3 regions of the Pseudomonas lijiangensis genome follow, and region 3 is predicted to be linked to each of the others. Evidence: predicted binding sites of a transcription regulator. Region 3 holds the regulator's gene; each other region holds the start of a gene.
The links. The regulator sigma-54, encoded in region 3, starts transcription at its own class of promoters, with help from an activator protein. The targets are predictions, from matches to a motif close to ANTGGCATNNANNTTGCTNT.
Positions count from the first base shown of each region.

Region 1: the regulator sigma-54 is predicted to act here: its motif matches at 5,148-5,167, upstream of KQP88_RS08205 (circularly permuted type 2 ATP-grasp protein).
Region 2: the regulator sigma-54 is predicted to act here: its motif matches at 6,270-6,289, upstream of flgB (flagellar basal body rod protein FlgB).

Region 1 is NZ_CP076668.1:1,872,487-1,882,855, forward strand. Features, by position in the region: gene KQP88_RS08175 (ZIP family metal transporter) at 1-6, opposite strand, end outside; gene KQP88_RS08180 (PLDc N-terminal domain-containing protein) at 135-326, shown strand; gene speE (polyamine aminopropyltransferase) at 551-1,411, shown strand; gene KQP88_RS08190 (LTA synthase family protein) at 1,686-3,779, shown strand; gene KQP88_RS08195 (hypothetical protein) at 3,920-4,156, shown strand; gene KQP88_RS08200 (ribonuclease E inhibitor RraB) at 4,401-4,742, shown strand; gene KQP88_RS08205 (circularly permuted type 2 ATP-grasp protein) at 5,201-6,610, shown strand; gene KQP88_RS08210 (alpha-E domain-containing protein) at 6,623-7,579, shown strand; gene KQP88_RS08215 (transglutaminase family protein) at 7,576-8,373, shown strand; gene KQP88_RS08220 (rhodanese-like domain-containing protein) at 8,444-8,815, opposite strand; gene KQP88_RS08225 (amidotransferase) at 9,431-10,159, shown strand; gene KQP88_RS08230 (magnesium and cobalt transport protein CorA) at 10,206-10,369, opposite strand, start outside.
Region 2 is NZ_CP076668.1:3,893,508-3,903,876, reverse strand. Features, by position in the region: gene cheR (protein-glutamate O-methyltransferase CheR) at 1-353, shown strand, start outside; gene KQP88_RS16060 (flagellar protein FlhE) at 503-931, opposite strand; partial or broken gene KQP88_RS16055 (ABC transporter ATP-binding protein) at 1,401-1,980, shown strand; gene KQP88_RS16050 (ABC transporter permease) at 2,149-3,363, shown strand; gene KQP88_RS16045 (TolC family protein) at 3,356-4,831, shown strand; gene KQP88_RS16040 (efflux RND transporter periplasmic adaptor subunit) at 4,824-6,104, shown strand; gene flgB (flagellar basal body rod protein FlgB) at 6,334-6,741, shown strand; gene flgC (flagellar basal body rod protein FlgC) at 6,745-7,185, shown strand; gene KQP88_RS16025 (flagellar hook assembly protein FlgD) at 7,201-7,881, shown strand; gene flgE (flagellar hook protein FlgE) at 7,910-9,247, shown strand; gene KQP88_RS16015 (hypothetical protein) at 9,235-9,519, opposite strand; gene KQP88_RS25295 (hypothetical protein) at 9,485-9,676, opposite strand; gene KQP88_RS16010 (flagellar basal body rod protein FlgF) at 9,957-10,369, shown strand, end outside.
Region 3 is NZ_CP076668.1:4,824,671-4,835,039, forward strand. Features, by position in the region: gene murA (UDP-N-acetylglucosamine 1-carboxyvinyltransferase) at 1-898, opposite strand, end outside; gene KQP88_RS20180 (BolA family protein) at 921-1,160, opposite strand; gene KQP88_RS20185 (STAS domain-containing protein) at 1,275-1,580, opposite strand; gene KQP88_RS20190 (MlaC/ttg2D family ABC transporter substrate-binding protein) at 1,577-2,230, opposite strand; gene mlaD (outer membrane lipid asymmetry maintenance protein MlaD) at 2,241-2,708, opposite strand; gene mlaE (lipid asymmetry maintenance ABC transporter permease subunit MlaE) at 2,708-3,505, opposite strand; gene KQP88_RS20205 (ATP-binding cassette domain-containing protein) at 3,505-4,314, opposite strand; gene KQP88_RS20210 (KpsF/GutQ family sugar-phosphate isomerase) at 4,631-5,605, shown strand; gene lptC (LPS export ABC transporter periplasmic protein LptC) at 5,735-6,307, shown strand; gene lptA (lipopolysaccharide transport periplasmic protein LptA) at 6,294-6,839, shown strand; gene lptB (LPS export ABC transporter ATP-binding protein) at 6,840-7,565, shown strand; gene KQP88_RS20230 (RNA polymerase factor sigma-54) at 7,750-9,243, shown strand; gene hpf (ribosome hibernation-promoting factor, HPF/YfiA family) at 9,320-9,628, shown strand; gene ptsN (PTS IIA-like nitrogen regulatory protein PtsN) at 9,640-10,104, shown strand; gene rapZ (RNase adapter RapZ) at 10,107-10,369, shown strand, end outside.

The DNA of each region.
Region 1 (10,369 bases), 2.9 Mb from region 3:
TTGCATAGAGGACGACCTGTCTGAAAACATGATTCAAAGGATAGCGGACTCAGTTTCCGAGCATGAAAATATGCGGTTGGTTCAATGGAGCTGACTATTCTCTATTCCGTCATTACTCAATCGGGAACACCATCATGGGCTCCACTTTCAATAGCCTGATCGGCTTGATCATTCTTGCTCTGGATATCTGGGCCATCATCAATGTACTGAAAAGCAGTGCTGGCACCGGGGCGAAAATCCTCTGGATACTGCTGATCCTGTTGCTGCCGGTATTGGGGCTGATCATCTGGGCCATTGCCGGACCGCGGGGCAATGTCCGTATCTGATGTCAGTAGGAGCGGATTCATCCGCGAAACCTTCCAGACGATACATATGTATGGGATATACAGGCCTTTCGCGAATAAATTCGCTTCCATACAGACTGTGTGACCATCAAGTTTGCGGTCATGCAGTGATGAGGTTCGACCTGTCATCTTTCGCAACGTAGAATGCGCGCCTTTCTTGTGGGCGGTCGGCCGTCCTGTCATCAGTCTTTAGCGGGAGCTTACCCATGAGCGATTATCAGGAAACGTTATACGAAGGCTATGGCCAACGCTTTCGTATGGAAAAAATGCTGCACGAAGTCCGTACGGAACATCAGCATCTGGTGATTTTCCAGAACCCGCGCATGGGCCGGGTCATGGCGCTGGATGGCGTTATCCAGACCACCGAGGCCGATGAGTTCATCTATCACGAGATGCTGACCCATGTGCCGATCCTGGCTCATGGCGCTGCCAAGCGCGTATTGATCATTGGTGGTGGCGATGGTGGCATGCTGCGCGAAGTCGCCAAGCACATGAGCGTCGAACACATCACCATGGTCGAGATCGACGCTACCGTGGTGGAAATGTGCAAGGAGTTCCTGCCCAATCACTCCAACGGTGCCTTCGATGACTCGCGCCTGAACCTGGTGATTGACGACGGCATGCGTTTCGTCGCGACCACCGAAGAGAAGTTCGACGTGATCATTTCCGACTCCACCGACCCGATCGGGCCGGGTGAAGTGCTGTTCTCGGAAAACTTCTATCAGGCCTGCCATCGCTGCCTGAACGAAAACGGCATCCTGGTTACCCAGAACGGCACACCGTTCATGCAACTGAGCGGCGTACAGACGACTGCTGGCCGTATGAATGGTCTGTTCGCGGACTGGCATTTCTATCAGGCGGCAATCCCCACCTACATCGGTGGCGCGATGACCTTCGCCTGGGGTTCCACCAATACCGCCTATCGCAAGTTGCCACTGGAAACCCTGCGTCAGCGCTTTGTCGGCAGCGGTATTGTTACTCGCTATTACAACCCGGAAATCCACATCGGCGCGTTCGCCTTGCCGCAGTACGTGCTGCAGGCAGTGGGCAAACCCAGCAACGACTGAGGTTTTTCTGCACAGGCATGATCCGGGTTCCTCAAGGTCATGCCAGCAGGGGCAGCTATCACCGTACGGTGTCTGGCGCTTGCCAGGTGCCGTACAACAAATTTTTCACACCCGCTTGTCGAAAATGGCGCGCGATTATTCAGGGCCTTGCTCTGAAAAGCGCTAAAAGCACGGCAATCACGTAATATCTGCCCCCCATGCGCTGCCTCCTGTTTCGGGTTGGCAGGTCTCGCATATCCGACTCAACTCCTGAATCCACCGGATCCTGACAAAAATGGCTAACACGGACGCCCAGATTCATCGGCAAGCTTTGTCCCGTCTGCAACACCCAACCGTCAAGTCACACCTGGCCTACATCCTGCTCAGCGGCCTGACCCTGATGGTGATGTACACCCTGCTGCGTATCGGATTGCTGGTCTACAACCGTGAAATGATTGGCGAGACGCCAGCGTCGACCTTTATCGAAGCGTTGTTCAACGGCATGCGTTTCGACCTGCGTCTGACGATCTATCTGCTCATTCCTCTGATGCTGTCGCTGTTCAGTGTCCGGGCCATGGCTGCACGGGGTTTCTTCCGGTTCTGGCTGACCCTGGTCGGCAGCATCACGCTGTTCCTCGGCCTGATGGAAATGGACTTCTATCGTGAGTTCCACCAGCGCCTGAACGGTCTGGTGTTCCAGTACGTGAAGGAAGACCCGAAGACCGTTCTGAGCATGCTCTGGTACGGTTTCCCGGTGGTTCGTTATCTGCTGGCATGGGCACTGGTCACCTGGTTGTTGAGCCTGGTGTTCAAGGGCATCGACCGCGTGACTCGTCCGCGTCGCGAATTCAGCGTTGGCAGTGGCAGCAATCGCTCGATTGCGCCCTGGTACATGCGCGTCGGCGTGTTCTTCGTCGTGCTGGTCATTGCCGTCATTTCTGCCCGTGGCACCTTGCGTCAAGGCCCGCCGCTGCGTTGGGGCGATGCTTACACCACCGAATCGAACTTCGCCAACCAGTTGGGCCTCAACGGCACGCTGACGCTGATCACGGCCGCGAAAAGCCGCATGTCCGAAGACCGCGACAATATCTGGAAAGCCACCTTGCCTCAGCCTGAGGCACAGCAGGTCGTGCGCGACATGCTGCTGACCAGCCATGACCAGTTGATCGATCCGAACATTGCGGCAGTACGTCGTGATTTCACGCCGCCAGCTGAAAACACGCTGCCAATCCGCAACGTTGTGGTCATCCTGATGGAAAGCTTCGCAGGCCACTCGGTCGGCGCTCTGGGCGATAAAGCCAACATCACGCCTTACTTCGACAAACTGTCCAAGGAAGGCCTGCTGTTCGATCACTTCTTCTCCAACGGCACCCACACCCACCAGGGCATGTTCGCTACCATGGCGTGCTTCCCGAACCTGCCGGGCTTCGAGTACCTGATGCAGACGCCTGAAGGCAGCCACAAGCTGTCGGGCCTGCCGCAACTGCTCAGCGCCGGGCGCAACTACGACGATGTCTATGTCTACAACGGCAACTTTGCCTGGGACAACCAGTCGGGTTTCTTCAGCAACCAGGGCATGACCAACTTTGTCGGTCGTGAAGACTTCGTCAACCCGGTGTTCTCCGATCCGACCTGGGGTGTTTCCGACCAGGACATGTTCGACCGTGGCGCCGAGGAACTGAAAGCCCGCCAGAACGGCAAGCCGTTCTATGCCTTGCTGCAGACCCTGTCCAACCACACGCCTTATGCCTTGCCGGAAAACCTGCCGGTTGAGCGCGTGACAGGCCATGGTTCGCTGGACGAGCATTTGACCGCCATGCGTTATTCCGACTGGGCACTGGGGCAATTCTTCGAGAAGGCCAAGAAAGAGCCTTACTTCAAGAACACCCTGTTCGTGGTGCTGGGCGACCATGGGTTTGGCAACAAGATGCAACTGACCGAAATGGACCTGGGCCGCTTCAACGTGCCATTGCTGTTGATCGGGCCAGGCGTGCAGGAGAAATTCGGCCAGCGCAGCAGCATCGTGGGTACCCAGGTCGATGTGGTGCCGACCATCATGGGCCGTCTGGGTGGTCAGACCCGCAACCAGTGCTGGGGACGCGACCTGCTGAACCTGCCTGAAGGGGACAAGGGCTTTGGTGTGATCAAGCCGTCGGGCAGCGAGCAGGTGGTCGCCATCATCCATGGCAACCGTATCCTGATCGAACCTACGGAACTGCCTGCCAAGGTCATGACCTACACCCTGGGTGCAAACCCGCATGCCGAAGTGGTGCCCGATGCTCCGGACACGGCCGAGCTGAAGCAGAAGCTGGAAAGCTTCCTGCAGACCGCGACCAAGAGCCTTCTGGATAACACCGCCGGTGTAGAGGCCAGCAAGAACCGCAACTGATACCGCTGGCTACACAACGAAAGGCCCTCTGCATCCGATGCGAGGGCCTTTCTTTTTGCCTGCATTTTCTGGAACGAATGACTCGGCAAGACGGTCCAGATCATGCAAGCCAGCGTCCTGGCTTCGTTCGGGAGGTATTGATGAAACAGTGGGCCATTTCGTATCTCGATAAGGATGGTGTACAGCAGCGCCATGATATTGATTCACCGGAACGCCCAAGCGAGGAGGCTGCGGCACGTCTTCTGCGTCCGATTCTGTTCCCGGTCACGGATGAGCTGGATCTCAACGATCTTGAGGGACGCACCGAGGAGCCGACAGTCAAAACCCTCAAGGACCACAACAGTGTGCAGATCATTTCCATTACGGAAGTAATCTGATTCATTTGCACCTGCAAAGACTTGTTGTGTCAGGCACTTGGCAGCAGGCCCGAGTTGGGTCTACTCTGCAAACGAGGCCGATACGTCGGCCTCTCAATGTCGAAACCGGGTTGCTACAGATCCGGTCTGGTCAGCTTCATGCTTGATTCCCCACTGCGGATTAACTGTCGTGTGGCGACCACCAGCCAGGTGGTCGTTCTGGAAGAGTTGAAACTCTATCTATCGTTGCATAGGAGGACGTTTCATGAGCACAGCCTATCAAGAGGACATCAGCAGTCATGTACTGCGCCGCATGAAAGAAGGCGGTTTTGACTTTGCACGTACCTATCCTATCGAGTTCTACGCCGTCTTCCCGGATGAGGAACGGGCGCGGCAGGCTGCAGGACAATTTCGTGGTGAATCCATCAATACCCAGATCAACGTGCGTGACGACGGTGCGTGGCACTTGCAATTGAGCAAGGTGATGTATGCCACCTATGACGGCATCGGCGACTTCGAGCATGACTTCCAGAACGTGATCTCGCCGATGGACGGTGAGGTTGAAGGATGGGGCGTCACAGCGGAGGTCAGAAGACTCCACGCATGAATCATCTGTCTGGCAGTAACACGACCGGTCAATTGCGGAGTATGCCGCCATTGGCCGGTCGTGCTTTTGGCCGCAGGAAAAGAGACGGATGCAGCCCGATGGGCAAAAAAAAGCCACTCAATGGAGTGGCTTGAAGGGAAGAGCGGTTAGAAAAGCGCCAGGGCGCAAATTCCAGAAAAAAAGTCGAGGCAGGCAATCGGGCCTTTGTTTGCTCGGTTGCTGGCGATTATGGCGAACTAATATCCCCCAATGAAATCAACACTGACTATGCTGGTGATAGATTTCGCGATTGCCTGACGCTTCCGAATGAGGCGTAGGAGAAATGCTTAGGGCATTTATTGCACAGGAATGGTGCGTTGAATGTCTATTGTTTGCGTAAATCATTGATATGAAAGCGTTTATGCCGATGGCACGGGCCTTGCGAAGGCCTGTAGGTCCATGGTGACAAGGAGTACGGCATGATCCGCACCTTTTATGACGAGATGTACGACGCTGGCGGCCAGGTCCGCCCGCATTACCGGGAATTTGCCCGCTGGTTGGGTGATACGCCCCCTGAGCTTCTGGCTCAGCGTCGGCGTGAAGCCGACCTGTTGTTTCATCGCGCCGGGATCACGTTCACGCTCTATGGTGACGAGCAGGGGACCGAAAGACTGATCCCCTTCGATACGATTCCGCGCAGCATTCCGGCCAGTGAATGGCGGGTTGTGGAGCGCGGCTGCATTCAGCGCGTCAAGGCGCTGAACATGTTTCTCGCGGACCTGTACCACGATCAACGGATCATCAAGGCGGGGATCATTCCCGCCGAGCAGGTTCTGGCCAACGAGCAATATCAGTTGGCAATGCAAGGTCTGAACCTGCATCGCGACCTGTATTCGCACATTTCCGGGGTCGACCTGGTACGCGACGGCGATGGCACGTATTACGTGCTTGAAGACAACCTGCGTACCCCGAGCGGCGTGAGCTACATGCTCGAAGACCGCAAGATGATGATGCGCCTGTTCCCGGAGCTGTTCGCCGCGCAACGCATTGCTCCCATCGACCACTACCCGAATCTGTTGCTCGACACCCTCAAGAGTTCGAGCCATCTGGACAATCCGAGCGTGGTGGTTCTGACGCCGGGTCGCTTCAATAGCGCCTTTTTCGAGCACGCCTTTCTGGCGCGTGAGATGGGTGTCGAACTGGTGGAAGGTGCGGATCTTTTCGTGCGCGATGATCGCGTCTTCATGCGCACCACCGACGGCCCGAAAGCCGTTGATGTGATCTACCGCCGTCTGGACGATGCTTTCCTGGATCCGCTGGCCTTCAACCCGGATTCGATGCTCGGCGTGCCGGGCCTGCTGTCGGCCTACCGTTCCGGCAATGTGGTCCTGGCCAATGCCATCGGCACTGGCGTTGCGGACGACAAGTCGATCTATCCGTATGTGACGGACATGATCCGTTTCTATCTGGATGAAGAGCCGATCCTCAAGAACGTGCCGACCTGGCAGTGCCGCAAGCCTGAAGAGCTGTCCCATGTGCTGGCCAATCTGGGTGATCTGGTGGTCAAGGAAACCCAGGGTTCCGGCGGTTACGGGATGCTGGTCGGTCCTGCAGCGACCGCTGCGGAAATCGAAGCCTTCCGTGCCCGTCTCAAAGCCAAGCCACACGCATATATCGCCCAACCGACCTTGTCCCTGTCGACCTGTCCGACCTTCGTCGAGAACGGTATCGCCCCGCGACATATCGACTTGCGTCCATTTGTCCTTTCCGGCCGCGAAACCCGCGTTGTGCCTGGCGGGCTTACCCGAGTAGCGTTGCGTGAAGGCTCGCTGGTGGTGAACTCGTCGCAGGGTGGTGGAACCAAGGACACCTGGGTGGTCGAGGATTAAGGATGCCTGCCAATGCTAAGTAGAACTGCCTCGGATCTTTTCTGGATGTCGCGTTACCTGGAGCGAGCGGAGAACCTCGCCCGAATGATGGACGTGAGTTATTCGCTGTCATTGATGCCCCAGGACGGGCGCGGTGGGCTGGACGAAATTGCCATGCCACTGCTGATTACCGGAACCCTGGATGCCTATGTGGAGCGTCATGGCGCACTGCATGCCGAACGCATGCTGCATTTCTTCGCCCTGGATGCCAGCAACCCGGCCAGCATCTATAGTTGCCTGGGTGCTGCGCGGGCCAGTGCCCATGCGGTGCGCGGGCGAATTACCGCTGACATGTGGGAAAACATCAACTCCACCTGGCTGGAAATTCGCGGGATCGCCGAGCAAGGATTGGCGCGCTATGGCATGAGCCATTTCTGCGAATGGGTCAAAGAGCGTTCCCATCTGTTCAGAGGCGCGACCTACGGCACCATCATGCGTAACGATGCGTTCCGTTTCATTCGTCTGGGTACCTTCATCGAGCGCGCCGACAACACCCTGCGCATGCTCGACGCTCGTTATGAAATGCTGGAGTTGCGTGGGCCGCAGGCCAACGCGGCGGCTGACAACTCCGCCGCCGGTTACTACCAGTGGAGCGCCTTGCTGCGCGCCTTGTCGTCTTTCGAGGCTTACACCGAGCTGTACCGGGATGCGCCAGGAGCGCGTCAAGTCGCCGAGCTGTTGCTGCTGCGCGCCGACATCCCGCGTTCCTTGCGTGCCTGCTTGGAAGCACTGGACCAGATTCTGTCCAGCCTGCCAGGCACCAATGGTCGTCCGGCGCAGCGCATGGCAGCAGAAATGGACGCACGCCTGCGCTACACCAGCATCGACGAGATCCTGAGCGAAGGCCTGCATGAGTGGTTGAACGAATTCATTCCTCTGGTAGCCCAACTGGGTGATGCCATCCACACTTCATATCTGGAGGCTGCATGAGACTCTCTATTAGCCACGAGACCACCTATCACTATGATGATCAGGTTCGGGCCAGCATCCAGTATCTGCGTCTGACTCCTCATGACAGCGAGCGTCAACAGATCCTGAGCTGGCAATTGAGCCTGCCGCGTCCTGTGCGCGCGCAGATCGATCCGTTCGGGAACATTCTCCACGTGCTGACTCTGGACGAGCCTCATGAGTCGATCATCATCGGTGCCCGCGGGCAGGTGGAAATCGACGAAACCCGCGAGGCCGAACATGAAAGCCAGTCGGCGCTGCCATTTCTGCGTTTCACCCGCCTGACCGAAGCGGACGAAGCGATGCGGGCATTCGCCACGAAGGAAAGCAGCAAGCGTACTGATCGCACGGGCTTGATCGATCTGATGCAGGCGTTGAATCAACACATCGTCTACACGCCGGGCGCGACCGAGGTCGATACCAGTGCGGCCCAGGCATTTGCCGGGCGTTCAGGTGTCTGCCAGGACCACACCCATGCCTTCCTGGCCTGTGCCCGCAGTCTTGGCGTGCCCGCGCGTTATGTCTCCGGTTACCTGTACAGCGAAGACAAGGATCACCTGTCCAGCCATGCCTGGGCTGAAGCCTGGATCGAAGATGGCTGGTACAGCTTCGACGTCACCAACACGCTCGCGATTCCTGCTCGCCATCTCAAGCTGGCGGTAGGTCTGGATTATCTGGATGCCTGCCCGGTACGCGGCATGCGCCGTGGCGGTGGTTACGAACAGATGCACGCCAAGGTCTCAGTCTCGACGCAGGTTCAGGTGCAGCACCAGTAATTCCTGTACCACCTGTGGGAGCGAATTCATTCGCGAATGAATTGGCTCCCACACAGCCTGCACAAGTGGTTTACTCCGCCGGATCATCAGTAATGTCATACAGCGCATTATGCAGCTCTTCATAATTGCCGCCGTTGATGACACTGAAGTAACCGGCTTGTCTGAGTTTGTCCTGGGCTCTGCTTGCCTTTTCGTTCGAGCTGCTGAAAATGACGAACACAGAGTTGCGGTCGGTGAGCACCTGTTTCAGTTGATTGACCAGCCGTGCATCTTCGACCCGGACCGCATTGAGAACGGTACCCGCGTCATATTCGGTCTGGCTGCGCACATCCACTGCCAGTTTCCCTTCCTTCAAGGCGGCCACGGCGGCTGCCTGCTCGACCTCACCCGCCTGCGCTGCGAAGCTGCAAGCCAGAATTCCCAGTGCTATCCATTGACGCATAAACCAGCCTCCCATCATTTGACAGGAAGATTGGCACAGATATGAGCACTTCGGTAGCGCACGCCGAATCAGCCGAACAAACGGTTCAGATTCGGCAGGATCAACAGAAGAGTGGTCGCGAATACAATAAGACCCGCCTGACGTATCTTTGAATGCTTGAACATGGCTGACTGCCTTTTGTTGTTATTCCTGAGCGACAAAAGCTCACCGAATTCATCAAGTGCGAAATCGGGCAGCTGGCAAAGGTGGTGCTGATGAACGGGTGGTCTCGGCCATATCGCCGCAGACCTGACGCTGGATATATTTTTATCGCGCCTTCCTGTTACAGATTTAACCTTAGAGGCCGCATTGCTTATGGCTTAGAACTAATTGGTATTTATCACCAATAATTTCTGATTAAAGGTTATTTAGGCGCTGCTGATAACATGATCAGGCCTTGGCTAGAGGCTTTGAGGGTGTATCGTTAGCTTTCTACCGTTCGTCTGGCCAGGGATTGTCCTGCGAGCGATACCGGGTGGGTGGCCATGCAGATACTGGCTTCTTGCTTTGGTCCTGCAATTCAGGGCAGGCTTTGCCCGTGCGCTATTGCCTTTTTACTGTTTCAGGTCCTTTTTTATGTCGTTACGCATCTGCATTCTGGAAACCGACATCCTGCGCCCGGAGTTGGTTGAGCAATATCAGGGTTATGGGCGGATGTTCGAGTTATTGTTTGCGCGCCAGCCGTTTGCCGTTCAGCTCAGTGTCTACAACGTGGTGCAGGGCATTTATCCCCCCGACGACGAGCGTTTCGATGCCTATCTGGTGACTGGCAGCAAGGCCGATTCGTTTGGCACCGATCCCTGGATTCAGACGCTCAAGGTCTACCTGCTCAAACTGTACGAGCGGGGCGACAAGCTGCTGGGGATCTGTTTCGGGCACCAGCTGCTGGCGCTGTTGCTGGGTGGCAAGACCGAGCGCGCTACCCAGGGCTGGGGAGTGGGCATTCATCATTATCAACTGGCTGACCCGCAACCCTGGATGACGCCAGCCATCGACAAGCTGACGCTGTTGATCAGTCACCAGGATCAGGTCACGGTATTACCGGAAAATGCGACGGTGATCGCCTCCAGCGATTTCTGCCCGTATGCGGCTTATCACATCAATCATCAGGTCCTGTGCTTCCAGGGCCATCCCGAATTCATTCACGAGTTTTCCCGCTCCTTGCTGGACCTGCGCCAGCAGACGCTGGGGGAACAGGTTTATCGCAAGGGGCTGGACAGCCTGGAACATGAACACCATGGCGCAACCGTGGCCGAGTGGATCACGCGCTTTGTAGCGCACAAGCCGGATTCGAATGTGGCTTGAAGCCTGAGAACTCCCGGCGCTGACTGGCGCCGGGAGCTTTTGCCGGTTACAGCCAGCCCGAACGCTTGAAACTGGTGAACAAGGCCGTACAGCCTCCGACGATCACCCCCAGCACCACGAAGTAACCGTAGTGCCAGGTCAGTTCCGGCATGTTCTCGAAGTTCATCCCGTAAATCCCGGCGATAGCGGTAGGAAACGCCAGAATCGCCG
Region 2 (10,369 bases), 930 kb from region 3:
ACGACAGCCTGGCAATCGGCCGCGGCCTGTCGCCGGATCGCCTGCAGCGCTACTTCGACGTGAAAAGTCCGGGTCGCTGGGTGGTGAAGGCTCCGATCAAGAGCCGTGTCGAGTTCCGCTCGTTCAACCTGCTCGACAGCTACGCAAGCCTGGGCAAGTTCGACATCGTGTTTTGCCGCAACGTGTTGATCTACTTCTCGGCCGAAGTGAAGAAAGACATCCTGCTGCGCATCCACGGCACGCTCAAGCCGGGTGGCTACCTGTTCCTGGGTGCTTCCGAAGCGCTTAACGGCTTGCCGGATCATTATCAGATGGTTCAGTGCAGTCCGGGGATTATCTACAAGGCCAAGTGATGGTGGTTGTAGGTATGAGCATGAAAGAGACCTTCGGGTCTCTTTTTTGTGGGTGTTCTTCTGATATGCAGGTTTTTAGTGCGCAGAGAAGTACTTGCCGAATCATGAGTGTTAAGTTTTTATGACTCGGCAAGTGCGTTTAGCGGGGATTAATTTTCCCAGTTAACGATGACTTGCAGTGGGCCGCCTGTGACAGGCGCGAATGAGCTTGAGCGATAGATGCGGTGGTACAGAAAGAAATTCTTGCTTGGCGATTTGTTTGCGAAAAAGGTGGTCGATCCGCTTCTCAGGGATGTCACATCAATGCAAGAGCTTGTATCTCCGTGACATAGGAGGGCATTGAAGGTTGCATTGGCGGGTATTGCACCGATTGTATAATTCCAACTGATAAATGTTATTTTCCCGCTTGCAGGAGTGGTGCCAATAATCGGAACAGTTGTGGTGTTCCATTGGTTCGTAGAGTAGGTGGGTTTAATATTAGCTGTTTGAGCGTATCCACCCCCTACTGCAAAGGCATTGCTGCCAATCGTTGCCAGTGCCAATGCTGCTGCACACCCAAGAATACCTTTTCTTTTCATTTTTAAGACTCCTTCTAATCCATGAGTTCGCATTCTTTGCGAAGCCCCTGCCTGTCTTGACAGGCGGCGGGAGCTTTATACCTTCTCATTTTTATTCAGGCAAGACAGTAACGTGAAAAATAATTTTAAGCAGTGCTGGTTCTTTCTAGCGCTCTTCGTGCTGAAAGATTTAATCTTTGTTTTTATGTTTTTTTGGCTTGAAATATTTTGAATTGTGTTTTGGTGGTAATGGTGGTCAGGTGCTGTGCTGTCTGAGTTTCTTATGATTTCCTACATGACTTTATTATTTGTCTTGTCATTTTTTGTATTATTTTTATTGGTGTGTTGAGTAAGCACTAAAGTTTTTCAGGGTTCATGCGTTGAGTGACAGTATGAATTTTTTTCCTTCATGCAAAAAAACGCTCCAACACCCTTTGTCGAGGTGATATAAGGGCGGGCGAATACGAGGTCATGGAGAAGGCTGTACGCAATGGAAGGGCACGTCACTCAGGAGCAATGCACAAGCGCCACGCCGCTACCTTGCACAAACCTGATTCAACTGGATCGTATCTGCCATTCCTATCAGGCAGGCGCGGTATCTCACTCGGTTCTGCACGATGTATCGCTGACCATCGAGCGCGGCCAGAGCTGTGCCATTGTCGGCAGCTCCGGCTCAGGCAAGAGTACGCTGCTCAATATCCTCGGCCTTCTTGATCGTCCGACAGCGGGCGGTCTGTTTCTGGATGGGCTGGACATGGGCGACGCTTCTGCACCGTCGCGTGCGAAGGTCCGTAACCGGCTCATCGGTTTTGTCTTCCAGAGTTTCAACCTCCTGCCGCGTCTGAATGCTCTGGATAACGTCGCCCTGCCGTTGCTGTATCGCGGCTATTCCCGCCACGCTGCGCGAGTGGCCGCGCAGCGAGAAATCGAGCGCGTGGGGCTGGCCGACAGGGCTCATCATCGTCCTGCCGAACTTTCCGGTGGGCAGCGGCAGAGAGTTGCCATTGCCCGTGCTCTTGTAGGGCAGCCAGCCCTGATTCTTGCCGATGAGCCGACCGGCAACCTCGACAGCGCTACGGCTGCCGAGATTCTTTCTCTGCTGCTTGCCCTGAACCGGGAGCAAGGCGTGACCTTGATTGTGGTTACGCACGACAACGCCCTGGCCCGGCACATGCAGCGTTGCCTGCATGTGCGTGATGGTTGTCTCGAAGAGCGGGTAGCGCCAGCCGGGATTGCTCATGTCTGAAGAGCGGTTCGCCCATTACGGCCCGTCGACAGGGCAGATATTCCTGGAGCCTCTGAACAGTTTGCGTCTCCTGGGGCGCCGATCGTTGCTGGCCTTGCTGGGCATTGCCGTGGGATGCGCTTCGGTGGTCGCCTTGTTGAACATTGGCCAGAACGCGGCCAACGAGGCCATCAGCGCGTTCAAGGGGCTTGGCAGCGATATGCTGGTGGTCAGCTTTGCGGCAGTGCCGGGAATGAAGATGCGTCCGGCCCCGGCAACGCTGGATGTCCCGGCGGTCATGGAGGCGGTTCCCGGAGTTCTTCATGTCGCGCCTGTCATGATGCTTTCGACCAGAGTGAGTTTTGATGGGCGCACGCATAATACGAATATCGCGGGTACTTCCAGTGATCTGGCGGCAGTGCTTGGATTGCGTGTTGCCCAGGGCCGGTTCCTTTCCAGTTACGACAGTCGCAGCACCTATGCCGTGCTGGGTGCGCAAGTGGCCCGGGAGCTGGGCATCGAGAGTCTTCGGGATGTGGCGGGGAGACGCATACAGATCGACGGTTATCTTTTTGAGGTGGTCGGGATCCTGTCCGGGCATGGGCAGAACCCGCTTATTCCCGTTTCCGTGGATGACGCTGTTTTCGTCCCCATCGAAGGCATGCGGCGCATCAGTTCAAAGCCGGAAATCACCAATGTCATTGCCAGGGGCGGGGGCGGCGAAACCCTGGAGCAGGATGGAAACGCCTTGAGCAGTTACCTGCAAACGCTGGCGCCAGGGCGCGATGTCCAGGTGCAGATTCCCCAGCAATTGATTGATGGTCTGGCGCAACAGTCCCGGACCTTTTCCTATCTGCTGGCGGGCCTGGGCGGTATTTCCCTGTTGGTAGGCGGTGTCGGGGTCATGAATGTGATGGTCATGAATGTGTCCGAGCGACGCCGTGAGATTGGTGTTCGCATGGCGCTGGGCGCGCGTCCTGTGGATATCGGGCGACTGTTTCTGCTGGAGGCGGCTGTGTTGTCCATTGCAGGAGCGACGATAGGCGCGTGTCTGGGGCTGCTGGCTGCCTGGCTGTTCTCGGTAGTGTCGGGCTGGGGATTCACCTTGTCGTTGCCTTCGCTCCCGCTGGGTATTGTCAGTTCGCTGCTGGTGGGGCTTTTCTTCGGATTGAACCCGGCCTTGATGGCGGCTCGCCTGGAACCGGTACAGGCGTTGCGCGATGATTGATCTCTGTCGGAGTCTGTTGGTGTGTTGCCTGGTTCTCGGTGGCCTTGAATCTGCCGTGGCGGCACCGCTTGTGCCGGGCGGTCCGAGCATGCCGGGTCGGGCAGTCTCCCTGAGTGAGCAGACGATCGAGCTGACCCTGGCCGATGCGGTATTTCTGGGGTTGCGGGACAACCGCTCCATTCGCAGTGCCTATCTTGATCGCATTGCCCAGAAGTTCGATTTGCGTGTTGCCCAGGACCTCTTTACGCCCAAGCTGGTACTCAGCAGCCGTTATCTGGCGACGCGCAATCAGAGCGATCACTATCGTCAGGCTGAAGTCATTCCCCAGACCACCATGCTGGGTGAGTACGGGACCCAGCTTTCCCTTGCCTGGTCGAATCAACTGACCATGGCCGACACGGCAGGCCGCACTCGTAACGATGGCGCAACCCTCACGGTCATTCAGCCTTTGTTGCGAGGTGCCGGAAAAGAGGTGGCCACAGCTCCCGTGCGGTTGGCGGTTCTTTCGGAGAAGGTCAACCGTCTGGCTCTGAAGTCTACGGTTTCGGACACCATCAACCGGATCATTACGGGGTATCGTGAATTGTTGCGTGCCCAGGAGCAGGTACGCATTGCGCGTGATGCGCTTGAGCGTTCACGTCAGTTGCTTGACGCAAACAGGGCGATGATTTCAGCGGGGCAAATGGCAGAGTTCGACATTGTTCAGACTGAAGCTGACGTCGCCACTCAGGAACTGGCGATAGAGGAGGCGGCCAACCAGCTGGATGCCAGTCGCCTTGAACTGTTGCGTCTCCTGGCCCTGGACCTGGGCACGCGATTGCGTGCGGTCGAGGTGCTTGATGCGCGTCGTATCGAGGTCAGTGCGCAGCAGGCTTTGCTCACTGCGAGGGAGCGGCAGCCTGCCTATCTCACTCGCTTGATTGCCGGCAAGCAGGCGGAAATCAATCTTCTTGTCGCCCGTAACGAGCGGTTATGGGATGTGTCATTGATCGGCGGTGCCACTCAGGTGCGTGATCGTTCCCAGAATGATTTCGGCCCCAGCACAAACCGTACCTGGGAGGGCTATGCCGGTGTTCAGATCGATATCCCGATTGGTGATTTGAGTCGGCGGCAAGCCGAGGTGCGAGCGCGGGTCGATGTGGAAAACCAGGAGCTGCTCCTGGCTGAGGCGAATCAGTCCCTGGCGCAGGATGTCGGGGATGGTGTGCGCGATCTGGGGACCCGTTGGCGACAGTATGAGATTTCCCAGAGGGCGCGTGAGTTGTCGCTTCGCAAACTGAATATCGAGCGGGAAAAACTGCAGTCCGGCCGCTCCAGCAACTTCCAGGTCCTGAGTTTCGAGGCCGACCTGCGCAATGCCGAAAATGCTCGCCTCAATGCATTGATTGCTTACCTCAATGCCCAGACAAGTCTGGATCAGACGCTGGGTACGACTCTGGAGAGCTGGGATATTGATCTCAATGACTAAGTATCTGACTCGATTGCGCACCTCTCGCGTCGGTGTTCGGGCTGCTGTCGCTGGCGTTGTTGCTGCCGGGCTTCTTGCGGGCCTTGTCTATGGCTATCAGTCGCAGTCCGAATCGGCATCGCCAGACGTTCGCTGGATAGCCGTGCAGCCGCAATTGCTGGAGAGTCAGTTGGGGCTGGTGGGGCGAATCGAGGCAGCCAGCCGATCAACGATGGCAGCTCCGTTTGAAGGTGTCGTGCAGCAGGTCGCTGTCGTCGAGGGGCAGCGGGTCGAGCGTGGTCAGCATTTGCTGACACTGGATACCGCACAACTGGATATCCAGTTGCGTGAGGCGCTGGCTGCCCAGTTGAAGCTTCAGCGCACAGTAAAGGATATGGAAAACTGGGCGCAGGGCGAAGAGGTGGCGCGTGCGCGTCGAGCACTCACAAGTGCTCAGTACGGACTGAGCGATACCGAGCGAAAACTGGCGGATACGCGCCGCTTGTTCGAGCGGGGTATTGTCGCGCGCATGGATGTGGATTCACTCGAGCAGCAGGCCAGGGTCCAGCGACTTGACATGACAGCCTCGCAGTCCGAATTGAATGCCGTCATGGAGAAGGGCAAGGGTGAAAATCGCCAGATAGCCGATATGGAGCTGGCCAATGCCCAGTCGCGTTATCAGGCCTTGCAGGCTCTGCATGCCCGCCGGGAAATCGAGGCGCCGTTCGCCGGGATTGTATTGCGCCCACAGAGGCCGGAAGGAGGCGTTGCGCCCTTGATCCAGCAAGGGATGCGCATGCCTCAGGGTACGCCGCTTTTCGAGCTGGCGAGTCTGGAGCAGATCCGGGCGGTTGCCCGTGTCGAAGAGGTGGATCTGCATCAACTGGCCGATGGCATGCCTGTGCAGGTCACGGGTGATGGCTTCGAGGGTATTACCCTGCAGGGAACCCTGTCTTCGATTGCTGCGCAGGGCGTGGCCCCCGATTTCGGCGGCGGCACGACGTACGAAGTGGTCATCAGCATCGCTTCCCTGACGCCTGCCCAGCAGGTGAAGGTCCGCCTTGGCATGAGTGCCCGGCTGGCGATCGTCACCTATCGGACTGACAACGGCTTCGCGGTGCCGCCTGAGGTGTTGCGCCAGGATGCCGAAGGCCGAACTTTCATTGTCTATCGCAAAGACATGGCCGATGCGCCGCAGCGGGTCATGGTCACTGCCGGTCGTGCGATGCCTCAGGGGGTCGAGGTTTCCGGCCTGAAACCCGGTTATGTCGAGTTGCCTGCCACCGCCCGCTGACAGGCTCAGTGATTGTGCAGCCTGCGGCAGCCTGTGCCGCGGACATGGCAAAAAAACGGCACATCCCTTGCCGCTTTAACCCTTCGTAGCGGAAATGCCTTGCCGCTTTTCTGGCATTGCCGACCTGCATGTCGCTACAGACCCCGCAAACACTGGCTTTATGGATTTGGCACGCTGATTGCTTTCTCAGTGATACGAGAATCAGGTCAACCGGCAAAGGTTTCCCGAAATGAGCATCAGCTTCGATAAAGCATTAGGCATACACGAAAAGGCCCTCAACTTCCGGGCTCAGCGTGCAGAGGTGTTGGCCAACAACATTTCCAACGCCGATACCCCGAATTTCAAGGCCCGTGATCTGGACTTTTCCTCGGTGCTGGCCGCCGAAAACGAGAAGGCTCAGAACGGTCGTTTTGCGCTGAACATGACCAATAACCGTCATATCGAAGCTGAAGGCATGGGCAATGGCGATGGTACGTTGATGTACCGCACCCCGTCTCAGCCTTCGCTGGACCAGAACACCGTCGATTCGCAGGTCGAGCAGGCCAGCTACACCGATAACGCCATGGGTTTCCAGGCCAGTTTCACCCTGCTCAACAGCAAATTCAAAGGGCTGATCTCAGCCCTGCGCGGAGAATAATCCATGTCACTAGCCAATGTGTTCAACATTGCCGGTAGCGCCATGAGTGCCCAGACCACGCGTCTGAACACCACTGCCAGTAACATCGCCAACGCCGAGACCGTGTCATCGAGCATGGATCAGACCTACCGTGCCCGTCACCCGGTGTTCGCAACCGTGTTGCAGGGTCAGCAGTCCAACGGTGGTTCGCTGTTTCAGGATCAGAGCGATGCCGGTCAGGGCGTTCAGGTCAACGGCATCATCGAAGACAGCTCCAACCTTGAAGCGCGTTTCGAGCCTAATCATCCCTCCGCTGACAAGAACGGGTACGTCTACTACCCCAACGTCAACGTCGTGGAAGAAATGGCTGACATGATTTCCGCCAGCCGTTCGTTCCAGACGAACGCCGAAATCATGAACACCGCAAAATCCATGATGCAGAAAGTTCTGACCCTCGGTCAGTAATAAAGGGCGAACGTTATGGCCGTTGAAAACGATGTATCGACGAGTTTTATAAACTCGCTGCAGAACCCCAAAGCCAGTGCCAGCAGTTCGGGCGAAGCGCTGGGCAAGGATGCGTTCCTGCAGTTGCTCGTCACCCAGATGAAAAACCAGAACCCGCTGGATCCGCAGGACAACACGCAATTCGTTGCGCAGTTGGCGCAGTTCAGCAGTCTGGAAAGCATGCAGAACCTGACCTCGACCGTTGACTCGATTGCGACCAGCTACAAGTCTTCCCAGGCTTTGCAGGCTTCCTCGCTGGTAGGTCGTTCGGTGATTGTCGAGACCGGTACCGCTCAGGTGGATACCACTAAAGGCCTGACCGGTTCGGTTGTAGTGCCGTCCTCGACCTCGGCAACGACGGTCAAGGTATACGATGCCAGCAACAATCTGGTGGATACCATCGACCTGGGCTCCAAGAGCGCAGGCAATGCAAGTTTCACTTGGGATGGCCTCAACAGCGAAGGTACTGCCATGCCTTCGGGGACTTACAGCTTTATTGCAAATGGCACTATCAACGGCACGAACAATGGTCTCTCGACTTACCTTCCAGCAACAGTCAACAGCGTTACTACGGCTGTGAGTGGTGGGGAAATGACTCTAAACCTGGCTGGCGGCAATTCGATCGCTCTGTCCAAAGTGCAATCAATCGGAATATAGAGCCGACTAGACGGCGTAGGAGTGGTACATGTCATTCAATATCGGCCTTAGTGGGCTCTATGCAGCAAACAAAAGTCTCGACGTTACCGGCAACAACATTGCCAACGTTGCGACCACTGGTTTCAAGCAATCGCGTATCGAATTTGCTGACCAGTATGCTCAGTCGATTCGTGGCACTTCCGGTGGTACCAGCATCGGTAGCGGTGTGACCACGGCTGCCGTTTCCCAGCAGTTTGCCCAGGGTGGCCTGACCACCGGGACTGGTAACAGCCTGGACCTGGCAATCAACGGTAATGGTTTCTTCATGCTCAGCAACAACGGCGAGACGCTCTATACCCGTGCCGGTGCATTCCGTACCGACAAGGATGGCTATGTCGTCAACAGCTCGGGCATGAACCTTCAGGGTTACAACGTTGATGCGAACGGCAATGTTGCTGTGGGTGTCTCGGGTGATCTGCGGGTTGACAGCTCGAATCAGGCGGCCAGTCCGACCAGTATCATCACTAACGTTGCCAACCTCAATTCGACGTCGACAGTTCCGACTATCTCGCCTTTCGATGCGACGAATACCAATAGCTATAACTTCACCTATAGCACCAAGGTCTTCGACTCTCAGGGTAACGAGCATTCTCTGGAAACGTATCTGGCTAAAACGGGCACCAATACCTGGGCCATGTATTCGTTGATCGATGGTCGCAGCATCAGCGATCCGACCAGTACCACAGCTGACCGTAACAACCTGACTTTCGATACCTCCGGCAACATGGTCATCAATACTTCGGCGACCCCGTCGGTTCCGTCGGCCAGTACCAACATTTCAGTCAATACTGATGGTACTTTCCAGGTCAACAACTGGATTCCAGCCATGCAGACCGGTACTGGCACCTCTGCGACCTGGGTTGCCAACGGTGCTGTCGGTGTCACTTCGGGCATCAGGCTGGACATGACCCAGGCTACCCAGACCGCTTCTGTATCGGGTCCTATCACCCAGACTCAGAATGGTTATGCGGCTGGTCAGATCAAGGATATGAGCGTGGATGCCAGTGGCAACCTGTTCGCTTCCTACACCAATGGTCAGTCAAAAGTGATTGGTCAGGTTTCTCTGACTACATTCGCCAACGTGCAGGGGCTTTCTCCTGCTGGTGGTACCAACTGGCGTGAAACCTTCGCCTCCGGTTTGCCGGTGACCGGTGTTCCGCAGTCGGGCACTCTGGGTTACATCACGGGTCAGGCGCTGGAAGATTCCAACGTCGATCTGACGCTGGAACTGGTCAACCTGATCAAGGCGCAAAGCAACTATCAGGCGAATGCGAAAACCATTTCGACTGAAAGCACCATCATGCAGACCACTATTCAGATGACCTGATAACCAGGTTTGATGGAGCGTTGAAGAAAGCCCCTTTGCAGGGGCTTTCTTGTTTCTGGAAGCTTGAAATCCGCTGTGATGAAGTAATGCCTATCAGTTAAGGCATAAACAAAACGTGTGGGAGGCAGCTTGCTGGCGAAAGGGTCTGTGACCGGCAGATATTCGGTGTCTGTAGAAGTCGCCAGCAAGCTGCCTCCCTCAAAGTGATTCGATCGGTATGGCTGTGGTGAAGTCTGCTCAGACCGAGCAATCGGATTTGATAAACCAGCCATTCAGTCGTTTCCATCCCGGCCCTGGACTGGTCTGGGCGCAGACAATCCTGCTTGCGCCCTGCCATTTGTAATAGTGGGCGGGAGCGGCCTGGGCGAAGAGGGCGCTGGTCATCAGCGGTATTGCGATGAGGCCGAGAAGTTGCGCTCGAAAGTGCATGCTGATTCTCGTTGTGTGGAGTTTCGGCAAGATTATCACCCTCATCAGGCGGGTTGCTCAGGGTGAGCGAAGTTTTTTTGGCGGTGTGCCATGTCGCTTTGCTCGGTAGCGGCAATCTACCGCCGCTCTTGTGTGGCGAGGTTTCGGCGGCTGCCCGTCACGCTCCGCTTTTTGCTGGAGAATCAGGCGTTTGTATCCATTCTGAAAAGTTGGTCCCAAAATTGCTTTCTCCCCCTCAGAACAGCTACAGGCGGCAAGCGTCTGTCGGAGGAGGAACACTGTGGACAAGTTGCTTTATGTCGCAATGAGCGGGGCGTCTGAAAACGCCCAGTCGCAAAAGGTGCATGCCAACAACCTGGCTAACGTATCGACCAATGGCTTCATGCGCGACCTGCAACAGGCCCGTTCGATGCCGGTATTTGGCGAGGTCATGCCTTCGCGTGCCTATGCGATGGGTGAGCGTCCGGGTACTGACTTCTCCGGTGGTGCACTGATCCAGACCGGCCGCGAGCTGGACGTTGCCGTCAAGGGTGATGGCTGGATTGCGGTCCAGACTGCCGATGGTGGTGAGGCCTATACCCGCAGTGCCGGCATGAATATCGATGCCCTGGGTGTGTTGCGCAACGGCAGCGGTTTGCCGGTCATGGGCAACGGCGGGCCGATTGCCGTGCCGCCCGAGCAGCAGATCGAGAT
Region 3 (10,369 bases):
CGGTACGCACGTTGACCGCCTTGGGGCGCTTGCCGTGCATGTCCAGCTCGATCCAGTCTTCGCCGCTGGTGATTTCTGCACCGGCTTCCTGGAGCTTGAGCAATACCGCTTCGAGGATGGTCGGATCGGTGTCCTTGACCTTGACGCGGCCACCGGTGGCAGCAGCGGCAACCAGGTAGGTGCCGGTCTCGATGCGGTCAGGCATGACCTTGTAGGTCGCAGGACCCAGACGCTTCACACCGTCGATGGTGATGGTGTCGGTACCGGCGCCCTGGATTTTCGCACCCATGGCGATCAGGAAGTTCGCCAGATCGACGACTTCAGGCTCGCGGGCGGCATTCTGCAGAACGCTGCGACCGTTTGCCAGGCTGGCAGCCATCATGATGTTCTCGGTACCGGTCACGCTCACGGTATCGAAGAAGAAGTTGGCACCACGCAGGCCGCCTTCAGGGGCCTTGGCCTTGATGTAGCCACCTTCGACATCGATGATCGCGCCCATGGCTTCAAGGCCACGGATGTGCAGGTCGACCGGACGCGAACCGATGGCGCAACCGCCAGGCAGTGCGACTTCGGCCTCACCGAAACGGGCAACCATCGGGCCCAGAACCAGAATCGACGCACGCATGGTTTTAACCAGTTCGTACGGCGCGACCAGGGTCTTGATGGTGCGCGGGTCGATTTCGACGCTGAGTTTCTCGTCGATCACAGGCTCGATGCCCATACGACCGAACAGCTCGATCATGGTGGTGATGTCGTGCAGGTGCGGCAGGTTCTGAACGACTACCGGGCCATCGGCCAGCAGCGTAGCCGAGAGAATCGGCAGGGCAGAGTTCTTTGCCCCGGAAATGCGGATTTCGCCATCAAGACGAACACCACCGGTAATAATCAATTTATCCATTAGAATCTCGACACCAATTGGCTCAGGTGCGCTCGGCCCAGGCAGCGCGGCTGAAAAATTTCATAGTGACCGCGTGGATGCTGCCATCGGCAATCCAAGGGTTCAAATGGGCATAGATGTTTTGCTGACGCTTGACGGGGCTCAGGCTGGCCATCTCGTCACTGATGATGTTCAGCTGGAAATTGCAGCCTTGGCCTTCAACTTCCACCTGGATTTCGGGCAGCTTTCCTTCAAGGAAGGTCTTAACTTCTACAGCCTGCATGCTTAACCTCGATCGGCGCCCTACGCGCGCGGGTCGGCCATCATACAAAAAAGCCCATGCTATGCGAACCCCAACGAAGGGGTGCCAGACAAAGGGCTTTCCCGATAACCGCTATTAATGACTATCCAAAAGCTCGCTCAAGCCGGATACACGGGCAATTTCCCGCATGTCCTCGGGCAATGACTGCACGCTGACCGACTTGCCCGCATCACTGGCATCACGCATGAACGCCAGCAGCAGGGCCAGCCCGACGCTGCTGGACTTCACCACACCGGAGCAGTCCAGAATCAGGCTCGGTGCATCGCTGGACTTGATGAGGGCCGCGCCCTGCTTGCGCAGTTGCGGCCCGCTACGGTAATCCAGCACGCCCGTCAGCTGCAATTGCCCGGGCGAGCCAAAGCGTACGGCAGACTCACTCATTGCGCAGACTTCTGCGCAGCTTCGGTCGTCACTTCCTTGGCCTTGGCGACTTCACCCGCCCAGCCATCGATGGTCTTGTCCAGGTCGTTGCCATTACGCTGCATGGCATCGGCGAACTGGTCACGGAACAGCTTGCCGATGTTGATGCCATTGATGATCACGTTACGCACTTTCCACTCGCCGTTGATTTTCTCAAGGGTGTAGGAAACCGGATAAACCGCGCCGTTGTTGCCTTTTACCTGCATATCGACGCTGGTGCGATCAGCACCCTCATCCTTGGCAGGAGAAACGATGATGCCCTGGTTGTTGTACTCCAGCAGCGCATTGCCATAGAACTGCATCAGGCTGCGCTTGAAGTTTTCCTGGAAACGCTGCATCTGCTCAGGCGTGGCCTTGCGCGAGTACTTGACGGTCATGATGCTTCTGGAAATGCCGTCAGCATCCACTACCGGGCCAACGATACGGTTCAAGGCATCGTAGAACGCGCTCGGATTGGATTTGTACTGCTCTTTGTTGCTGGCCAGATCGCTCAGCAACTCCTTGGTGGTGCGATCTACCAGGTCATGAGCGGACGGAGTTGCCGCCGCATTTGCCATCATCGGCAGCACGGCCAGCAACACCAGCAGACCACGGCGCAGGATAGAGATCATTTAAAGCTCCTCATTTGGCTTCTTTACTCACGGTATTGAGCAGGAATTTCCCGATCAGGTCTTCCAGCACAAGCGATGACTGCGTGTCATGGATCGTGCTGCCGTCCTTGAGCAGGGACTGGTCACCGCCCACGCTGATACCAATGTATTTTTCACCGAGCAGACCGGAGGTCAGGATCGAAGCGGTGGAGTCAGAAGGCAGGTTATCCACCTTTTTCTGGATCTCCAGCGTCACACGACCGGTAAAGGTGTCACGATCCAGATCGATTGCCGTTACCCGGCCGATCGGCACACCCGCCATGCTCACCTTGGCTCTGACAGTCAAACCGGCGATATTGTCGAAGTATGCGTAAAGTTTATAGCTGTCATTGGTCGCACTGGCGCTCAAGCCGCTGACACGCAGGGCGAGCAATAGCAAAGCCAGTATCCCGGCCAGCAGGAACAGGCCGACTCCGGTTTCGATTGCACGGTTTTGCATCAGAAATCTCCAAACATCAAGGCGGTCAGAATAAAGTCGAGGCCCAGCACTGCCAGTGAGGCATATACAACGGTTTTGGTCGTGGCACGGCTGATCCCCTCGGAAGTGGGCTCACAGTCATAACCCTGGAAAACGGCGATCCAGGTCACCACGAAGGCAAAGACGACACTTTTGATAACACCATTGAGCACATCACTGGTGAAGGAAACGCTGCTCTGCATGTTCGACCAGAAGGAGCCTTCATAGACACCCAGCCAGTCGATTGCGACCCACGAGCCACCCCAGATTCCGACCACACTGAAAATGATCGCCAGCAGCGGCAGGGAAATGAACCCGGCCCACAGGCGTGGTGCAATGATGTACTTGAGAGGGTCGACACCGATCATTTCAAGGCTGGACAACTGCTCGGTGGACTTCATGTTGCCGATTTCCGCCGTCAGTGCGGAACCGGCACGCCCGGCAAACAGCAGCGCTGTCACCACAGGCCCCAGCTCACGCAGCAGGGTCAATGCGACCATCTGGCCCACGGCCTGCTCCGAACCGTATCTGGCCAGGATGCTGAAGCCCTGAAGAGCCAGCACCATGCCGATGAAAATGCCCGACACGACGATGATGACCAGAGACATCACGCCCACCGAGTACAACTGTTTGATCAGCAGCGAAAAACCGCCGCCGATCCCGCCGCGCCCCAGCAAGGCATGGCCCAGAAAGATGCCGGATCGCCCCAGCACTGCAACGGTATCAATGGCCGAACGCCCGAACAGGCGAATACGGTCCAGCAATGACTTATTGCGCATCAGCGCTTCCCCAAAAGATCTTCACGAAAATCCGGTGCCGGATAGTGAAATGGAACGGGGCCGTCCGGCTCGCCGGTCATGAACTGACGAATGCGCGGATTATCCGAGGACATCAGTTCCTGCGGCGTACCCTGCCCCAACACCTGTCCGTCTCCGACGACGTAAAGGTAGTCCGCGATACTTGCTGTCTCGGAAAGATCATGAGACACCACGATACTGGTGATCCCCAGCGCATCGTTGAGCAAGCGGATCAGACGCACCAGAACCCCCATGGCTATCGGGTCCTGCCCGACAAAGGGTTCGTCGTACATGAGAATCTGCGGATCGAGGGCGATCGCACGGGCAAGCGCCACGCGACGCTTCATGCCACCGGACAACTCGTCGGGCATCAGCTCGAGCGCGCCGCGCAAGCCCACTGCCTGCAATTTGAGCAGGACGATGTCGCGGATCATCTCTTCCGGTAACTGGGTGTGAACGCGCAAGGGAAAGGCGACGTTCTCGAAAACATCGAGATCGGTGAACAAGGCGCCGCTCTGGAACAGGACACCCATGTTCTTGCGCGCATCGAACAGGTCGCTGCGTGACAGCTCGGGCAGGTTCTGGCCATTGACCCAGACCTCGCCCGAACTTGGCCGCAATTGCGCTCCCATGAGCCGAAGCAAGGTCGTCTTGCCACAGCCGGACGGCCCCATGATCCCGGTGACCTTCCCCTTGGGAATACGAATATCGACATCAGTGAATATGCTGCGCGTGCCGCGTTTGAAGGACACTCCTTTCAAATCGACCGCGTAGGCGTCATCGGCGCTCATCTAAACTCCTTGCGATACAGCTTCTCCCTTCTCCTGCCTGCTCTCGCGAGACACAGACAGCACGGGCCAGCCGAACAAGCCGCGCACTATATCACCGCAGCAGCACGCCACCCAAGAAGAGAACCTGTTTGTTAGATACCCCACAGCACCTTGCAGACACCCTGTGCAGGCTGAAATAAACCTGAGAAAAGCCCTTGCAATAACCCCGAAAGGCTGAACAAGCCACCCCAGATACAACTCCATGACGATCAGACGTGAGGGAATCGTACATTACCGCTATAATCGCCGCCTTTCAGCAAGCCGACTAATTCAAGATATGACCCGATCCAGCGACCTGACTCAATCCGCGCAACGAACCATCCGCCTCGAAATGGAAGCCATACAAGGCTTGCTCGGCCATCTCGATGGCGATTTCGTGCGCGCGTGCGAAATGATTCTGGCCAGCAAGGGACGCGTCGTAGTGGTCGGCATGGGCAAGTCCGGCCACATCGGCAGAAAGATCGCCGCAACCCTGGCCAGCACCGGCACGACCTCTTATTTCGTGCATCCCGCCGAAGCCAGCCATGGCGACATGGGCATGATTACCCGTGACGACATCATTCTGGCCCTGTCCAACTCCGGCACGACCAATGAAATCGTTACCCTGCTGCCCCTCATCAAGCGCCTGGGTATCAAGATGATCAGCCTGACGGGCAACCCGACGTCGGTCATGGCCAAGGCGGCCGACGTCAACCTCAACGTCCAGGTGGAACACGAAGCCTGCCCGCTGAACCTGGCGCCCACGTCCTCGACTACCGCAGCCCTGGTCATGGGTGACGCCCTGGCCGTTGCATTGCTCGAAGCTCGCGGCTTCACCGCAGAAGATTTCGCGTTCTCGCACCCCGGCGGCGCACTGGGCCGACGCCTGCTGCTCAAAGTCGAGAACGTCATGCACACTGGCAACGCCCTGCCCAAGGTTCAGCGCGGCACCCCGCTACGCGATGCGCTGCTGGAAATGACCCGCAAGGGCCTGGGCATGACCGCAATCGTCGACGCCGACGGCAAGCTGGCCGGGATCTTCACCGACGGCGACCTGCGCCGCACCCTGGATCGCCCGATCGACATTCGCGAAACCACCATAGATGAAGTCATGACCCTTCATGGCAAGACGGCCCGCGCAGACATGCTCGCCGCCGAAGCCCTGAAAATCATGGAAGATCACAAGATCGGCGCGCTGATCGTCGTCGACGCCGATGACCGCCCGACCGGCGCCTTCAACCTGCAGGACCTGCTGCGAGCGGGTGTCATGTAATGGCTACTCTTCTGCTCTTTATGAATCAGGAACAAATCACCTGCCAGGGCAACGATCTGCCAGACTTGTCGCCTGCGCGCCGGGTAACATTGAAGCAGCCCGCCATGCGCCCTTATGGAAGCCTTTTCTATGTTCAGTAAGAAAATACGCACGATCCTGACCTTCGGGGTGCTGGCACTGCTGCTTGCCGCAGTCGGCTACTGGAACATCAGCCCGGAAAGCTTCATGGATCAGCCTGTCGCCGCCACCGACGACACCGCCATCGACTATTACGCCATCAATGCCCATAGCGTGCAGTACCTGCCCGACGGCAAGATGCAATACGACATGACTGCCGACAAGGTCGAACACGTCAAGGCAACGGATATCACCCTGCTGACCAAACCCGACCTGCACATGTACCGCGGCACCCTGTTCCCGTGGCACGTACAGAGCGAACGCGGCGAAGTTTCGCCGGGCGGCACCGAAGTTGAACTGATCGACTCCGTACGTGTTGCACGTACCGATGAAAAGCAGCGTACGACTATCATTACCAGCAGTCGTATGACCGTATTCCCACAGAAGCAATATGCGCAGACCGAGCAAGTGGTTAGAATCGACGCCGCTGGCGGTGTAACGACAGCCAAGGGAATGAAAGCGTATTTGAACGACGGCAGGATGGACCTGCTGTCCAACGTAAGAGGACAGTATGAGTCTCGTTAAAACTCTTCCTTTTTTGCTCGGCCTGGGCGCAGCACTGGGAAGCGCGAGCGCCTGGTCCCTGCCAACCGATCGCGATCAGCCGATCCACATCCAGTCTGACGATGCGCAGCTCGATGACAAGAAAGGCGTTGCCACCTACAAGGGCAACGTGATCATCACTCAGGGTTCGATGAAGATCACCGGTAATACCGTGACCATCACTCGTAACGCACAGGGCGAAGTCGACGTATTCACCTCCGTCGGCAACCTGGCCTATTACGAGCAGAAACCCTCGGTAGACAAGCCGATCGTGCAGGCCTATGGCGTCACCATCCAGTATTACGCGGCACAGGACCGCATCGTACTGATCGACAAGGCCAAGGTCATCAACGACGGCAACACCTCCGAAGGCGAGAAGATCGTCTATGACACTGTGAAGCAGGTCGTCACCGCAGGTCGCGCCAATGGCGGCGCTAAAGTGACTGCACCGCGCCCACGGATCGACATGGTCATCCAGCCTAAAAAGAAAACCGAACAGCAGAAGGCCCAGTAAATGGCGACGCTTAAAGCCCAGCATCTGGCTAAAAGCTACAAGAGTCGTCAGGTCGTACGCGACGTAAGCCTGTCCATCGACAGCGGTCAGATCGTAGGCTTGCTCGGCCCCAACGGCGCCGGCAAGACGACCTGCTTCTACATGATCGTCGGTCTGGTACAGGCCGATCAGGGCCGCGTCCTGATCGATGACCTCGATGTCAGCCACCAGCCGATGCACGGCCGCGCCCGCGCAGGCATTGGCTATCTGCCTCAGGAAGCCTCGATCTTCCGCAAGCTGTCCGTGTCCGACAACATCATGGCCATCCTCGAGACCCGCAAGGAACTCGACTCAGCCGCACGTCGCAAGGAGCTGGAAAGCCTGCTTCAGGAATTCCACATCACCCACATCCGCGACAACCTGGGCATGAGCCTTTCGGGTGGTGAGCGCCGCCGCGTGGAAATTGCCCGGGCACTGGCCACCGCACCCAAGTTCATCCTGCTCGACGAACCTTTCGCAGGTGTAGACCCCATCTCGGTGGGCGATATCAAACAGATCATTCATCACCTCAAAGCCAAGGGCATCGGCGTGCTGATCACCGATCACAACGTGCGCGAAACCCTGGATATCTGCGAAACCGCCTACATCGTGAACGACGGGCAATTGATTGCCGAAGGCGACTCGGAAACCATTCTGGCCAACCAGCTGGTGAAAGAGGTCTACCTCGGCCACGAGTTCCGCCTGTAGTCGATCCTGTGTGAGCTCTCTTGATGCGAGCTTTGCCTAAGCATCCTGTTGACAATGCATTTTTTGTCATGATGCTCTAGGCAAACACTTCAGATTCAGGCATATAACTTGCTTAAGTTGGCGCTTCGGCGCCCTGTAGTGGATGGCGCATGTGCGCCGGCGAATAAGGTGTTTAGCCCCTGCCATGAAACCATCGCTAGTCTTGAGAATGGGCCAGCAGCTGACGATGACACCGCAGCTGCAACAGGCTATCCGCTTGCTCCAGTTATCGACCCTGGACCTCCAGCAAGAGATTCAGGAAGCACTGGAATCCAACCCTATGCTGGAACGCCAGGAGGAAGGCGAAGACTTCGACAACTCCGACCCTCTGGCCGACAACATCGAGCAAAAGCCCAATACCGAGATCCAGGAACCCAGCTATCAGGAATCCGCACCCACTGTGGACAACCTGGAAGAGGGCGAATGGAACGAGCGCATTCCAAACGAATTGCCCGTCGATACCGCCTGGGAAGATGTCTACCAGACCAGCGCCAGCAGCCTGCCCAGCAACGATGACGACGAATGGGACTTCACCACCCGCACGTCCGCTGGCGAAAGCCTGCAGAGCCATCTGCTGTGGCAATTGAACGTGGCGCCGATGTCCGACAAGGACCGGCTGATTGCCGTCACCCTGATCGACTGCATCAATAACCAGGGCTATCTCGACGAAACCCTCGAAGAAATCGTCGAAGCCTTCGATCCCGAACTGGATATCGAACTCGACGAGATCGAAGCCGTTCTGCACCGTATCCAGCAATTCGAACCTGCCGGTATCGGCGCCCGCAACCTGAGCGAATGCCTGCTGCTGCAATTGCGCCAGCTACCGGCCAAGACCCGCTGGCTGAGCGAAGCCCAGCGCCTGGTCACCGACTACATCGACCTGCTGGGCAGTCGCGACTACACCCAGCTCATGCGTCGCATGAAGCTCAAGGAAGACGAACTGCGCCAGGTCATCGAACTGGTCCAGAGCCTCAACCCGCGCCCCGGCTCGCAGATCGAATCCACCGAAGCCGAATATGTCGTGCCCGATGTGATCGTGCGCAAGGACAACGAGCGCTGGCTGGTGGAGCTGAATCAGGAATCCGTGCCGCGCCTGCGGGTCAACCCGCAATATGCCGGTTTTGTGCGCCGGGCCGACACCAGCGCCGACAACACCTTCATGCGCAATCAGTTGCAGGAAGCCCGCTGGTTCATCAAGAGCCTGCAGAGCCGCAACGAAACCCTGATGAAGGTTGCCACCCAGATCGTCGAACATCAGCGCGGTTTTCTCGAGTATGGCGACGAAGCCATGAAGCCGCTCGTCCTGCATGACATCGCCGAAGCCGTAGGCATGCACGAGTCGACAATTTCCCGCGTGACCACCCAGAAGTTCATGCATACCCCAAGGGGTATTTACGAGCTGAAATACTTCTTTTCCAGCCACGTCAGCACCTCCGAAGGCGGGGAATGCTCTTCGACGGCAATTCGCGCAATCATCAAGAAACTGGTTGCAGCGGAAAATCAGAAAAAGCCGTTGAGTGATAGCAAGATCGCTGGTTTACTGGAGGCACAAGGCATTCAAGTAGCCCGTCGCACAGTTGCCAAGTACCGCGAGTCGCTCGGAATCGCACCTTCGAGTGAACGCAAGCGACTGATGTGATGCAGGCAGAGCCACAGCGTTCCAGCGGCAGGAATGAACTCCTGCTTCTATATGCACTGGCAAAGGAGAAAGCTGTATGCAAGTCAATATCAGTGGACACCAACTGGAAGTGACCAAGCCCCTTCGCGAATACGTTGAGCTCAAGCTCAAGAAGCTCGAAGGGCATTTTGACAAGATTACTAACGTGCAGGTCACCCTGGCGGTCGAGAAGCTCAAACAGAAGATCGAAGCCACACTGCACATCCATGGTGGAGAGGTCGTAGCCAACGCCGAACATGACGACATGTACGCGGCCATCGACCTTCTCACTGATAAGCTCGACAGACAATTGCTCAAGCATAAGGAGAAGCAGCAGAACATCCTTAAAGGTGCGACAGCTCGCTGACACTCATTCCAATGATCCGACTTGAAAACATCCTGACCCCCGGCCGTTCATGCGTGAACGTGTCGGGCGGCAGTAAAAAACGCGTACTCGAACAAATTGCCAACCTGATCGGTCGAGAAGTACCGAGCATGGACCAGCAAAGTGTGTTTGAAAGCCTTGTTGCCCGCGAAAAACTGGGATCTACCGGTTTTGGCAACGGCATTGCCATCCCCCATTGCCGCCTTGCAGGGTGTGAAACACCTGTGAGCGCAGTCATGCGCCTGGAATCGCCTATCGATTTCGACGCCATCGATGGTGCCCCGGTCGACCTGCTGTTTGTCCTGCTCGTCCCGGAAGCGGCCACCGATGAACACCTGGAGCTGCTGCGCCAGATAGCCAGCATGCTTGACCGCACTGAAGTGCGTGACCGCCTACGCAGTGCCGAAAGCGGTGAAACGCTTTATCAAGTGGTACTGGACGTACAGAACGGACATTGAACATGCGCCTGATCGTCGTGAGTGGTCGTTCGGGTTCTGGCAAGAGCACAGCTCTGAATGTGCTGGAAGACAACGGTTTCTATTGCGTGGACAACGTTCCTGCCGGCCTCCTTCCGGAACTGGCAGAGCGTGCGCTGATGAACAGCGAGCTGGCAGAACCTCTGCTGGCGGTGTCCATCGATGCACGTAACCTCCCGAGCCACCTGACGCGCTTCCCGCAGATCCTCGCCGAACTTCGTGCACTGAATATCCAGTGCGACGTGCT